Regions from separate parts of the Psychrobacillus sp. FSL K6-1415 genome, predicted to be linked through region 1. Evidence: riboswitches for the same ligand, from Rfam matches in the RefSeq annotation. Region 1 holds a riboswitch; each other region holds the start of a gene.

What was found. Region 1 has a riboswitch for lysine ahead of MKY60_RS14060 (Na+/H+ antiporter NhaC family protein). Riboswitches for the same ligand answer to the same signal wherever they lie in the genome.
Region 2: another riboswitch for lysine. It lies ahead of MKY60_RS20630 (transporter substrate-binding domain-containing protein); the one in region 1 lies ahead of MKY60_RS14060 (Na+/H+ antiporter NhaC family protein).
Region 3: another riboswitch for lysine. It lies ahead of MKY60_RS12740 (aspartate kinase); the one in region 1 lies ahead of MKY60_RS14060 (Na+/H+ antiporter NhaC family protein).
Region 4: another riboswitch for lysine. It lies ahead of dapA (4-hydroxy-tetrahydrodipicolinate synthase); the one in region 1 lies ahead of MKY60_RS14060 (Na+/H+ antiporter NhaC family protein).

The regions. Positions count from the first base shown of each region.
Region 1 is NZ_JBBOOQ010000001.1:2,941,907-2,945,124, reverse strand. It holds gene MKY60_RS14070 (bifunctional metallophosphatase/5'-nucleotidase) at 1-141, shown strand, start outside; gene yunB (sporulation protein YunB) at 184-954, shown strand; lysine riboswitch at 1,003-1,185, shown strand; gene MKY60_RS14060 (Na+/H+ antiporter NhaC family protein) at 1,266-2,825, shown strand; gene lipA (lipoyl synthase) at 2,935-3,218, shown strand, end outside.
Region 2 is NZ_JBBOOQ010000001.1:4,179,137-4,182,354, reverse strand. It holds gene MKY60_RS20640 (helix-turn-helix domain-containing protein) at 1-327, opposite strand, end outside; gene MKY60_RS20635 (YvrJ family protein) at 777-941, shown strand; lysine riboswitch at 1,564-1,747, shown strand; gene MKY60_RS20630 (transporter substrate-binding domain-containing protein) at 1,872-2,726, shown strand; gene MKY60_RS20625 (amino acid ABC transporter permease) at 2,789-3,218, shown strand, end outside.
Region 3 is NZ_JBBOOQ010000001.1:2,685,998-2,689,215, reverse strand. It holds gene uvrC (excinuclease ABC subunit UvrC) at 1-1,028, shown strand, start outside; lysine riboswitch at 1,219-1,397, shown strand; gene MKY60_RS12740 (aspartate kinase) at 1,493-2,725, shown strand; gene MKY60_RS12735 (YslB family protein) at 3,109-3,218, opposite strand, start outside.
Region 4 is NZ_JBBOOQ010000001.1:3,385,680-3,388,897, forward strand. It holds gene MKY60_RS16465 (LLM class flavin-dependent oxidoreductase) at 1-72, opposite strand, end outside; gene MKY60_RS16470 (DHH family phosphoesterase) at 356-1,543, opposite strand; lysine riboswitch at 1,706-1,885, shown strand; gene dapA (4-hydroxy-tetrahydrodipicolinate synthase) at 2,112-2,999, shown strand; gene MKY60_RS16480 (YehS family protein) at 3,063-3,218, opposite strand, start outside.

The sequences.
Region 1 (3,218 bases):
TTGGCAACTTTAGATATGTTTACTTTCGGTTACTTTTTTCCTTCATTAAAGTTTGCTCCAAAACAATACTTTATGCCGGAGATGATTCGTGATATCGTGAAATGGTATGGACAGCAAGAAAAAAATGAATATAAGTCATGAAAGTCCTCCTCCTTACATATGTAGTAATTAGGAGGATTGTTTTTGTTCTATAGAAAGAAAAAAAAACGATTTGCTTTCTTTACTAATCAGCGTAAAATAGCTATTTTTTTAACTGCTTTCTTGTTATCAGTTGGAGGTCTCATCTATTATATTAATGAGCAGTTGACTACTACCTATCTACAATATGCAGAAGTTCAAACGAATAAAATAGCATCTATGGTAATCAATAAAGCGATTAACTCAAGAATTTCCAATACGCTCGATGTAAATGACATAATCGAAGAGGTTCCTTCAGATAGTACCACAATGGTAACTACACGATTTAATACAGAAATAATTAATCGTGTATTGGCTGATACAAATCAATTAGTTCAGGCCCATTTGGAGCAGGCTGAGCAGGGGGACTTTTCAAGCCTACCTTACTTAGATGACATCGAGTACGATAAACAAACGATGGAGGATCAAGGTGGAGTCGTATTTTTCGTGCCAATGGGGCAAGCGACGAATATTCCCCTTATCGGTAATTTAGGCCCGAAAATTCCAATACGCTTTCACGTCATCGGTAATGTACAATCGAATGTAGTACCTTCGATTACAAAATTTGGTATTAATAATGCGTATGTAGAAGTCAATATTCACATTAAAGTAAATGTACAAATAATCGTTCCTCTAGCAAGTAAAATGAGTACAGTTGAACAGAGTATACCTGTTGCAATGGGGATTGTACAAGGCCAGGTTCCTTATATATACACAGGTGGCGATGGTGATGCAGCTCCATCAATAGAAGTTCCATTACCATTACCAGAAAAATAAAAAACCTTAAAATTATAGTATTTACTGATATACTAGTGGAAATGAATAAGAATAGGTAGAGGCCGCATGACTTAAGAGTAGTTTACAGGAGAATGACAACTGTGATTGTAAACGGAAGGAAGTTATGCCGAAATTAGATGCTGATCGTCGAGACAAATCTAGTTGGGGTTATTTTGAACAAAAATAACACTGTCATTTATACACCAGTATAAATGGAGAGCTACAGAGTATAAAATTTATGCTTAAAATTTTAACTAAAAGCCAACCTATATATACATTAGGTTGGCTTTTTATATTTAGGAGGATTTGTTTTGGAAAATACGATATTTTCGATTTTACCGCCATTACTAGCGATTGTAATGGTGCTTGTTACGAAGAGAGTTTTGCTATCATTAGGGGCCGGAATCGTTTCGGCAGCTTTATTAGTAGAAAGTTTTTCGCCAATTGACTCATTAAATATTCTTTGGGATTCCTTTATCACATCGTTTTGGGAAAATGGATTAAATGTGTACAATATCTTTATATTATCTTTCATATTGATGCTAGGCGTAATTACCGCCATTGTCAGCTTATCTGGTGGAAGTACTGCCTTTGCAGCATGGGCTGTTAAACGTATTAAAACAAATCGTGGATCTAAGCTATTAACAGTCTTCTTAGGAATTATTATTTTTGTAGATGATTATTTTAATGCACTTGCTGTTGGACAGATTGCACGTCCAATTACAGATTCTCATCGAGTATCACGTGCAAAGTTAGCTTATTTTATAGACTCTACATCAGCACCAGTTTGTGTAGTTTCTCCAGTTTCTAGCTGGGGAGCATTTCTAATAAGTCAGTTAGGTGTTATTTTCGCTACTTATGCAGTAACAGACTATACACCACTTCAGGCATTTCTGATAATGGCCCCGATGAATTTCTATGTTATTGCTGCTCTTGCAATGGTATTTTTTATAGCATGGACAGACAATGATTTAGGTGAGATGAAAAAACATGAAAAACGTGCAAAAGAAACAGGAGTGCTTTTTGATCCAAATAAATCTAATCCAGGTGATTTACAAGGTAATTTCCCGGAAAATAATTATGGAAAAGTGAATGATTTAATTTTACCGATTGTATCATTAATAGCTGTTACACTAGCTTCAATGTTTTGGACAGGGTACCAGGCTTCAGGAAAAGTGATGAACTTATTTGTTATTTTTGAGAACACAGATGTACCACTTTCATTATTTATAGGTGGAATTGTATCGAGTATATTAGCAATACTATTATACACTCGTCAATTCAAACAAAATCCAGAAGCGAATGTTGGATTGCTAGGGAAAGCAGTTATTTCTGGTATTAATTCAATGTTACCGGCTATTTGTATTTTAATATTTGCTTGGGCACTTTCATTTTTAATCAATGCACTGGGAACTGGTGAGTTTTTGGCTAAAATCGTTACAGAAAATAATATTCCAGTAGGGATAATCCCATTCTTACTATTTGTTTTAACAGCATTTATGGCTTTCGCAACTGGTTCCTCATGGGGGTCGTTTGGGATTTTACTGCCAATAGGTGCAAGCATCATTATGGTAGTAGAGCCAGAATTACTACTACCTGTTTTAGCAGCAGTTTTAGCAGGTGCAGTTTTTGGAGACCATTGTTCACCTATTTCTGATACAACCATTATGTCTGCAACTGGTGCAGGCGTTAACGTAATTGACCATGTAATGACCCAGTTACCTTATGCGATTGTTAGTGCAGTCATTGCTGCAATTGGATATTTAGTACTAGGTCTTACTGGTTCCGTTATCTTTGGATTTATAACGGTAGTCATCATCCTTATCTTATTTTTCTCTATATGGAGTCTCAAAAGTAAAAGAGTAGTTTAGCTAATCTTAAAATTGGAAGTCTCTGTTATTTGTATGGTTGTTTGCAATTAAATAATATGTTACATTGACAACAGTGTAGTTAGTTTATTTAGAATGGGGTCGAGATGAAATGACATCGTGTAAACCAACGAAAACAGAGTACCAAAGAAAACCAGAGTGGCTAAAAATCAAGTTAAATACGAATGATGAATACAAAGGTCTTAAAAAGTTAATGCGTGAAAATAATCTAAATACAGTATGTGAGGAAGCAAAATGTCCAAATATACATGAGTGTTGGGGTTCACGTAGAACTGCTACATTTATGATTTTAGGAGCTATTTGTACACGTGCATGCCGTTTTTGTGCAGTGAAAACCGGACTACCTAATGAGTTGGATTTGGCAGAACCAGAAAG
Region 2 (3,218 bases), 1.2 Mb from region 1:
ATAATTATTTAGTTGTAAAAAATATTGATTTTTATTAGTGTATTTTTGCAAGGATTCTCTTATAAATTTTTTGTCCCTTTTTAATACTCCCATTTTGTACAGTTCAGATAACGATGCAATAACTTTATTTTCCTTTTCACTGGATACTTGATCTATTTCTATATTTAGTTTTTTAAGTAAAAACGTTATTACTTCGTCACTTGGAATAGTTAAATTATTTTCTATTTTGCTTAAGTAGGATGTAGAGCAGATTCCCTTGGCCAATGTGGTTTGTTTCATACTTTGGTTTAATCTTTCCGATTTTATTATATGACCTATACTACTCATTTTCTTCACCCCTTATGAATTAGTAATGTACTAATTCTTGAAAAAAACAAAATATCCTTTTTCAATCGTTCGACTTGAAACGACTGATACTTGGTTGAAAAGCATAATAAGTAGTAGAAAGTTGTAGAATATAGGATTTTTACTTATCCAATTTTTATTAAAATATAGTAAAATTTCATTAAATTAAGAAATTAGTATTAGATATGTATTAATAATCTAAGATAGTAGAGCGTGTTTCCCAACTTATAGTTATTCTAAAAATACTAAATATTTAGTATAATATGATAAATATCAATTAATTTAAATCCAAGGTGATTTTGGAATAGACTGATGGATGATTTTCCTCTTTTCGGACAAGTCAGCTCATTAGAATACAATTCGAAGGGGTTTACTCAACAGGTATATCAACGCTTAAGGAATGGTAAAAATTAAAGAAAGGGGGATAACGCATGATTGGCGAGGGAAACATTGTACAACTAATTGGAAACTTTGGATTTCCCATTGTAGTCACTATTTACTTATTGCATCGATTTGAAAATAAAATAGACGCTCTAGAAAATACCATTCACAATATAGCAAATGTTGTTAACAATAGCATAGAAAAAAGAAAGTAACATGTAACATGGATGAAACTGATATCCTGTTGATTATATAAATTGCTAGAGAAAAAACTCTTTTTAAGAATGGAAGTTAAGCTTATTTTCACTCTGAACCTACGATTTTCTTTAACGAGAATGACAGAAGTGAAAAGTAATCCATACCGAGTGGCTAACTCAAAAAATGGATTACTTTTTTCATGTAAATCATAATATAATTTTTTAGTTTATTTTCCACAATTACTTCTACATTCAAAAAATTGGTTATCCCCCTATTGACGATTTAACTTACCGAATAGATTACGTAAGCCCACAATCCAAAATTAATTTTTCTTATGCAGTAGAAATCTTGTCTTGTTTCAAGAAGGATAGTACCGATAAGTTTATCCATAGGAATTAATTGAATCCAAAACTAGATAGTCCTATCCGAACGCCAGATAAGTAAATAACAACTATGGAAATGTTTATCGATTTGAATCTTTTTAGAAGAATCATTAGCAGTATCTTTACTCTAAAATTGGTATATCTGATCATGTAGCTATTAATCTCAACGTATAAATAGTTTTTTCGAGAGTCAGTTGACAGATAAGTATGTCTAATGTAGACTATGAAACATAATTGAATACGACCTCACTTAGTATAGTGAGGTAGAGGCGCGATATTTAACAGTCCATAGTGGAGTTTGAGAAGCTATAATTCTATGGAGAAGGAAATGTCGCCGAAGTTAGTAATATTTCTCGGTATTACTTGCTGGGTCTGCAGTTAATAATTGCAGGACTGTCCATTATAAACATCCCGGTTTATAATGGTGTGCTATCTCATTTGGGAAAAGTAGAGGATTTGGGCAACTATACATATTGCGACCTGAGTTCATCTCAGGTCTTTTTTTGTACAAGTTGTCTTTTTTTATAGGAACAAACATACACTGATAAAAAGGGAGTAATTAAAATGAAAAAGAGATTAGTATTTATAACGATATTCGCAAGCTTGTTATTATTATTAGCAGCATGTGGAACAGATGCTACTGAAACTTCAGGGTCTTCATCTGATAATAGTAAAGAAGCAGCAGTAGATACATTTACAGTTGGTTTAGAAGCTGGTTATGCACCTTTTAACTGGACACAACTAGATGACTCTAATGGTGGAGTGAAGATTGATGGTAATGCGGAATATGCTGGTGGATATGATGTGGAAATTGCTAAACGAATTGCTGACGGATTAGGAAAAGAACTAGTTATCGTCAAAACAGAGTGGGACGGTCTTGTACCATCATTGCAATCAGACAAAATTGATGCAATCATAGCGGGAATGTCACCTACAAAAGAGCGTAAAGAAACAATCGACTTCTCGGAAAACTACTACACCTCCAACTTTGTTATGGTAGTAAAAAAAGGCGGTGCTTTTGAAGGGGCTACTTCGATTCAAGATTTTAGTGGTGCTAAAATTACAGGTCAATTAAATACATCACATTATGGTGTTATCGATCAAATTAAAGATGTGCAAAAACAACCAGCGTCAGATAATTTCGCGGCAATGCGTGTGGCATTAGAGTCTGGAGTTATTGATGGATATGTATCTGAAAGACCAGAAGGAATTAGCGCATCTTCTGCAAACGAGAACTTTGCAATGGTGGAGTTCACAGAAGGATTTAAAGCAAAGGAAGAAGATACAGCAGTCGCTGTAGGTTTGAAAAAAGGTAGTGACTTAACAGATAAAATTAATGAAATTTTAGCGGAAATAACGGAAGAAGAACGTCAAGAAATTATGGATAAGGCGATTAATAATCAACCAGCTGCAGAATAAAAATGATGTGATACCGGCTGCATCTTTTTGCAGTCGGTTTTTATGTGGAAGGAGGGAAATGTATGAGCATTGAATATATTATTTCGATGATTACAAGTAACTGGCCGATGTTCCTTCGTGGAGCAGGAATGACACTACTAATCTCCATAATTGGTACGATTTTTGGAGCAGTTATTGGTTTGCTGGCAGGAGTTATTCGTACAATTCCTACGCCTGAGAGAAAACTAAAACGTATTGTATTAAAAATAGTTAATCTGATTCTTTCTGTTTATATTGAGTTTTTCAGAGGAACACCAATGATTGTACAAGCAATGGTAATATTCTATGGCTCTGCACTAGCTTTTGGAATAGATATGGACCGTACAATGGCTGCAATATTTATCGTTTCGATTAACACGGGTGCTTATATGGCAGAAATTGTACGTGGTGGTGTCATTTCGATTGATAAGGGACAATTCGAGGCAGCACAAGCAATTGGTATGAATCACTTCC
Region 3 (3,218 bases), 260 kb from region 1:
GATGGATGTGTGTTCAAGTATTCTTTATCAGACAAGGGAAGCTTATTGAAAGAGATGTTTCTTTATTTCCAATCTTCCGAGATCCAGAGGAGGAGTTTATAACATTTTTAGGTCAATTTTATGCGAAGTCAGAACATATTAAACCAAAAGAAATTTATGTTCCTATGAGTACGGATATTGACTTGTCTTCAAAACTGTTAGAAATGAAGATTTTCGTACCACAAAGAGGGACGAAGAAAAATCTGGTCGAATTGGCAGAAAAAAATGCTAAAATTGCACTGACGGAGAAATTTCATTTAATCGAAAGACAAGAAGAACGGACGATAGGCGCGATAGAGCAGCTTGGTGATTCGATGAATATTGCACCTCCAATGCGAATTGAAGCTTTTGATAACTCTCATATTCATGGGACTGATGCGGTATCTGCAATGGTTGTTTTTATTGATGGTAGAGCCAGCAAAAAAGATTATCGTAAGTATAAAACTAAAACCGCAGCTAAGCATGATGATTACGGAGCAATGCGCGAAGTTGTACGTAGAAGATATACTCGTGTACTTAAGGAAAACTTGCCACTGCCTGATTTAATTATTATTGATGGAGGAAAAGGGCAAATTGAAGCTGCACGAGAAATTATAGAGGATGAATTGGGGTTAGATATTCCAATTGCAGGTCTTGCAAAGGATGGCAAGCATCAAACTTCTCAGCTTATATATGGAGACCCTTTGGAACTAATACCGATGAAGCGGACGAGTGAAGGTTTTTATTTGCTACAACGTATTCAAGATGAAGTCCATCGTTTTGCTATAACATTCCATAGGCAACAAAGAGGGAAGCATACTATTGCATCATCGCTCGATGGTATAGAAGGAATCGGACCTCAACGGAAAAAGTTATTATTAAAGCATTTTGGTTCCTTAAAGAAAATACAAGCTGCTAGTAAAGAAGAGTTTATGGAAGCGGGTCTTCCTAGTAAGCAAGCAGAGATCATGGTTAATCATTTTCAGAAAAATATATTGTCTTCTGAATAATCATGTGTTATGGTTGAAACAATTTAACTTGACTCAACACAAAAACGACGCAAATACGTGGTTAAAAATTGCTGATTCAAGTTAAGCTTCTGGTGGATGTCATAGATTTTGAAGGAGTTAATGCGTAAACGCAATTCAAAGTCTGGACGCATTTACACCGAGGCGTAATTGAATATTTCACTGTATTTTAAGTGAAGATAGAGGTGCGATTAGACATCAGTACGCAGCAGGAGGAAGGGAAGTTCCTAGAATGGCTGTGGAAAGGGTTTTTCGCCGAAACATAGATTAGCTTTTCCTATTCTATTGTTGGTTCTGCATTTAATAGATGTAGAATTGTCAGAATTTATATTCTGGAGGGCTATCTCACATGGGCAGATTTTTTGGACCGTGTATGAGACAATGCTTTTCACAATATGTGGAAAGCATTTTTTAATCCTTACAGATTAATTAGGGAGCGGATGTTCATGACTAAAATTGTAATGAAATTTGGCGGTACTTCAGTTGAATCAACTGAAAAAATTGAAAATGTTGCTACTCGAGTGAAACGTGAGAAAGATAAAGGACATGATATTGTTGTTGTAGTATCTGCAATGGGTAAAACAACGGATGAATTATCAAACCTTGCTTTTGGATTAGCAGAATCACCATCAAAACGTGAAATGGACATGCTCTTATCCAATGGGGAGCAAGTTACGATGGCTTTACTTTCTATTAGGTTAAATGCAATTGGGATAGATGCCATTTCTCTGACTGGTGCTCAAGCTGGTCTCATAACAGATGATATACATAGAAATGCAAAAATACTGAAACTGGATCCCGCTAAAATTGATAGTTTACTTGATTCAAATAAAGTGGTTATTGTAGCAGGTTTTCAGGGGATATCAGAAGAAGGAGAGATTACAACCCTTGGCAGAGGCGGATCTGATACAACTGCTGTAGCTATTGCTGCTTCTATCAAAGCAGAAATTTGCGATATTTATACGGATGTTGATGGTATTTATACATCAGATCCGCGCTATATCGAGAAGGCTCGAAGGTTGGAACAACTTGAATATGACGAAATGCTAGAACTAGCTAATTTAGGTGCAGGGGTATTGCATCCACGTGCGGTTGAATTCGCTAAAAACTACAAGGTTCCATTACGAGTTCGCCCAAGTTATAAAGATGGAGAAGGAACGATTTTGAAGGAGGAAGTAGATGTGGAAAATAATTTAGTAGTTCGTGGGGTAGCGTTTGAATCCGATATCGTTCGATTAACTATAGAATACGAGGTGCCATTTAACGGATCTTTAGCTTCTATTTTTACTACTTTAGCTGCAAATCATATTAACGTGGATATAATTGTCCAGTCGATAGTTGATGGAGTGAAACCCGCAGTTTCTTTTTCAATTAAAAAGGAATCCTTGGCTGAAACAATTACAGTTTTAGAAACACATAAACAGGAGCTTGGTTTTACTTTCGCAGATTTTGAAGTAGGTCTTTCTAAGGTTTCTATTGTTGGTTCAGGGATGGTATCAAACCCAGGGGTAGCTGCTCAAATGTTTGACCGATTAAGAAAAGAGAATATTCCTGTGAAAATGGTAAGTACATCTGAGATAAAAGTATCAGTTGTCGTACCTCAGCAGCATATGATAGAAGCTGCTAATGCATTACATGACGAATTTGATCTTGCATTAACGCATCAATCAGTACAATAATTTATAGTTTAAAGTACTGTTGAAATTAAACTATCTCAAATAAAATCAAAAAAACAGGTAAAAAGATGCTTGGTTCTTAAAGTTCAAAACCTGTTTCTACCGTTTTCTGCAGACTTTGGACAGACTTATTGCTATATTATTACCGTTTGATTTTTATCACAACGACGCGTAAGCGAGGGAGATAGCTCATCACTCCCCCGTGGAAAGCATCCGCCTGTTTCTGTATCGTTACGCTAACTTTGAAACATGAAAGTGCGTTGAAACGGAAATCAGTAGTATTATTCAATCTTTCAAGCCACATAAACCCTGTGTTTACGGGACACTTTTATATACGCTTATTTATTGAAAAGGGTAACAGGAAAAGTCATTAGCTGACTATCCTGTTACCCTTTAGTTTTAGAATCCCATTTTATTTGTAAAGTAACTAAGCCGTTCTTTTTAACTTCTTCATCGTAGCACTCAGTTAAATAACCAGTAAGCTTCTGTTGTTGTT
Region 4 (3,218 bases), 440 kb from region 1:
AGCATGGTTAATTACTTTGCCTGTTTTTACATCTGGTGTTGTTTCTACAAACGTTGTTATTCCAATTTCCATTTAATTTGCCCCCTAAATTTCTGCGGTTTCATGTTTTTTATAATTAGTCTGTCGGCATTAATGATACCTTATCATTCTATTTATATTCAATTTTCCGGTTTTATTAGAGGTAGCTATTTTTGGTTTAAATTACCACTCCGCAAGTATAAGTAATTCGAGAGCAAGTAAATCCAGATTAAAAGCAAGTAAGTAAGGGCACTCCGCAAGTACCTGCTTCTTGAAAGCAAGTATTTAGCAGACGAGCGCAAGTAAATAGATTAGAATCCTTAGAGTTGAAAAGTCATCATGAATTGTCTCTTTTTTTCACTTCGCTCATTAAGTAATCAACGAACAAGTCATCCCTTACCAAAGCTGCCTCATAGTTTCTTTTTAGGAATCGCTCTCCTTCTTCAAAACTAGTAAAGGTTTGTCCTATTTCGGCTTTATTTTTTTCAAGTATCCAATCCTGATTATTTTTAGAATACAAAATGAACGTATCATTTTTTCTATTCATATAAAATGAACCAAATGATGATTGTTTCAAATTATATTGATTTCTTTTTGCATCTTCTAGTATCGGTAGCAGATGGAATGTGTCCAAAACAAATAACTTATAAGCTTCTTCTGTTAAGGTACATCCAGATGCTTTTTGATGTCCTCCGCCGCCGAACTGACCAGCAACTTCAGATACATCAATATGATCATATATAGTACGAAGGGAAATTCTTTTCCCCCCCATAATTACTATCGCTATATAGTCGAGATGTGGATATTCTTTTCCTAGTTCATTGCCTAGCTCTGAATGGTAAGTTTCTGCATACACAATTCCTGCCAAATGTTCCCCTATGGTTGCTTGGACAATCTCTCTTTTCTTTCGACGAATATAACGGTCAATCTTGTCTGCTTCCATTTTCAATATTTTCTTTTCAAATTCATCAAAATCAAAATGATCATTTGTACGAAGTCTCTCTAATATTTTTTCTTCGAATTCTTCCATCGATATTAAATAGAATAGTGAGTTAAGCGAGTGAGCTTGGTGGTTTTCATTCTTCTCCCATTCCCATGTATCATACTGTCTAACTAATTCTACAAATTCTGTGAGTGCTGCAGTTGGTTCCAACAATTTGTTTGTTACAAGATATTCATATAACAATGAAGTAGCTGAAGTTAATTTGCCTTCATGATCTTCTACTAGAATATATCCCCACTCATAATCATTAAAGTGTAAGGCAGATTTGTGATGATCAATTAGTTGGACCTTCCCTTTTGCATTATAAAAATCATTAAGCCTTTTTTCATTGTCTTCATTTGGAGTCAAATCAGTTACAAATAAAAATGTATCTGGCTCATCATTTTCTAAAAAGTATTCAATCTCTCGATTAAGGGAGGAAATCGAATTATAACGCACCTTCACTTGCTCACCAAAAGCAAGCTTTGCTAAAATGCCACATCCGACACCATCTAAATCATTATGAGACAATAATTTATACATCCTTTTCACCTCTTGAATAGTATGGTTTTAACGTATGAAACTTATTAATTATACTGACCTTAAATAGCTTTATATTTATTTTACAGGTAAACTGTTGCATTAGTATTAAAAAACATGTATTATTTTAATAATTAAATATTCTCTTATTTCAAATACATTTGAAGTAAGGATAGAGGCGCGAAGACCATCAGTACACATTTAGAGGATAATGAGATCCTTTGACATTTGTGGAAAGGGGAATTTGCCGAAGTTGAAAGAATCTCATTTTTCTTGAAGCTGGTTCTGCTGTTGAATAAACACTGAATTGTCATATAGGAGACTATATGGAGGGCTATCTTACGCACGGAAATATTACTTTATTTCTATTGCAACAACGAGCCCTCGTTGTTGCTTTTTTGCGTCTACATAACTTGACTAAACAACCGTCAAGTTATACCTCCGGCGGATGTCATAGATATTGAATTTCACTAGTGTAATTCATTATCTGTACGTAATTACGTCGAGGCATAATTGATACCGCCCTTCTCCCTGAATTTTTAATAATAAAACTAGAGGATGTGGAGAAGTTATGAATTTTGGACAAATATTAACGGCTATGGTGACTCCTTTTGATCATAATGAGGAAATCGATTTTCCAGCTACACGGAACTTAATAAATTATTTAATAGCCAATGGAACAGATGGTTTAGTCATATCTGGTACGACCGGAGAATCTCCGACATTAACAGAGGTAGAAAAAGTTAAACTGTTTAAATTTACAGTAGAAGTTGTGAATGGTAGAGTTCCGGTAATTGCTGGCACCGGCTCTTATAACACAAAAGCATCCATCGATTTAACAAGACAAGCAGCTGATGCAGGTGTCGATGGTATTATGCTTGTTGTTCCCTATTATAGTAAACCATCACAAGAAGGATTGTACCAACACTTCCAAGCAATTGCTGCAGTTACATCATTACCGATTATGTTATATAATATTCCCGGTCGGAGTGCTGTCAATATGTCAGTAGAAACCGTTGTAAGACTTTCCGATATTCCCAACATCGTAGCTATTAAAGAAGCTGGCGGGAATTTAGATACAATGACTGAAATTATTCAAAATACACCTGAAAATTTTTCACTATATAGCGGTGATGACGGGTTAACAATCCCAGTACTATCGATTGGTGGAGCAGGAGTTATTTCAGTAGCATCACATGTTATTGGGAACGAAATGCAAACAATGATTGAAAAGTTTAATAGTGGCGATGTAAAAGAAGCTGCTAAGGATCATCGCAGTCTTTTACCTATCATGAAAGCACTATTTGCAGCACCAAATCCAACTCCTGTAAAATCGGCATTAAATTTAAAAGGAATTCCTGTAGGTGGTGTTCGCTTACCTATGATTCCTTTGAATAAAGAAGAGCTGAATTCTTTACAAGAAGTATTATCCACATTGCAACAAACCGTGAAAATATAGCATTTTCAATTGTCTATAGATAAAGAGGAAGAGCGAACTCAATTATGAATTCGCCCTTCTTTATTAATTTCTATATTTTACCGCTAAACCTTTAAGGAATTTGCGCGCAAAATTATCCCCGCATTCCTTATAATTACGATGCCCTGGTTTTCTTAAAATAGCACCTAGTTCACCTTTAGATACAATAATCCCACCATCATCTAATACTTCCAGCATATC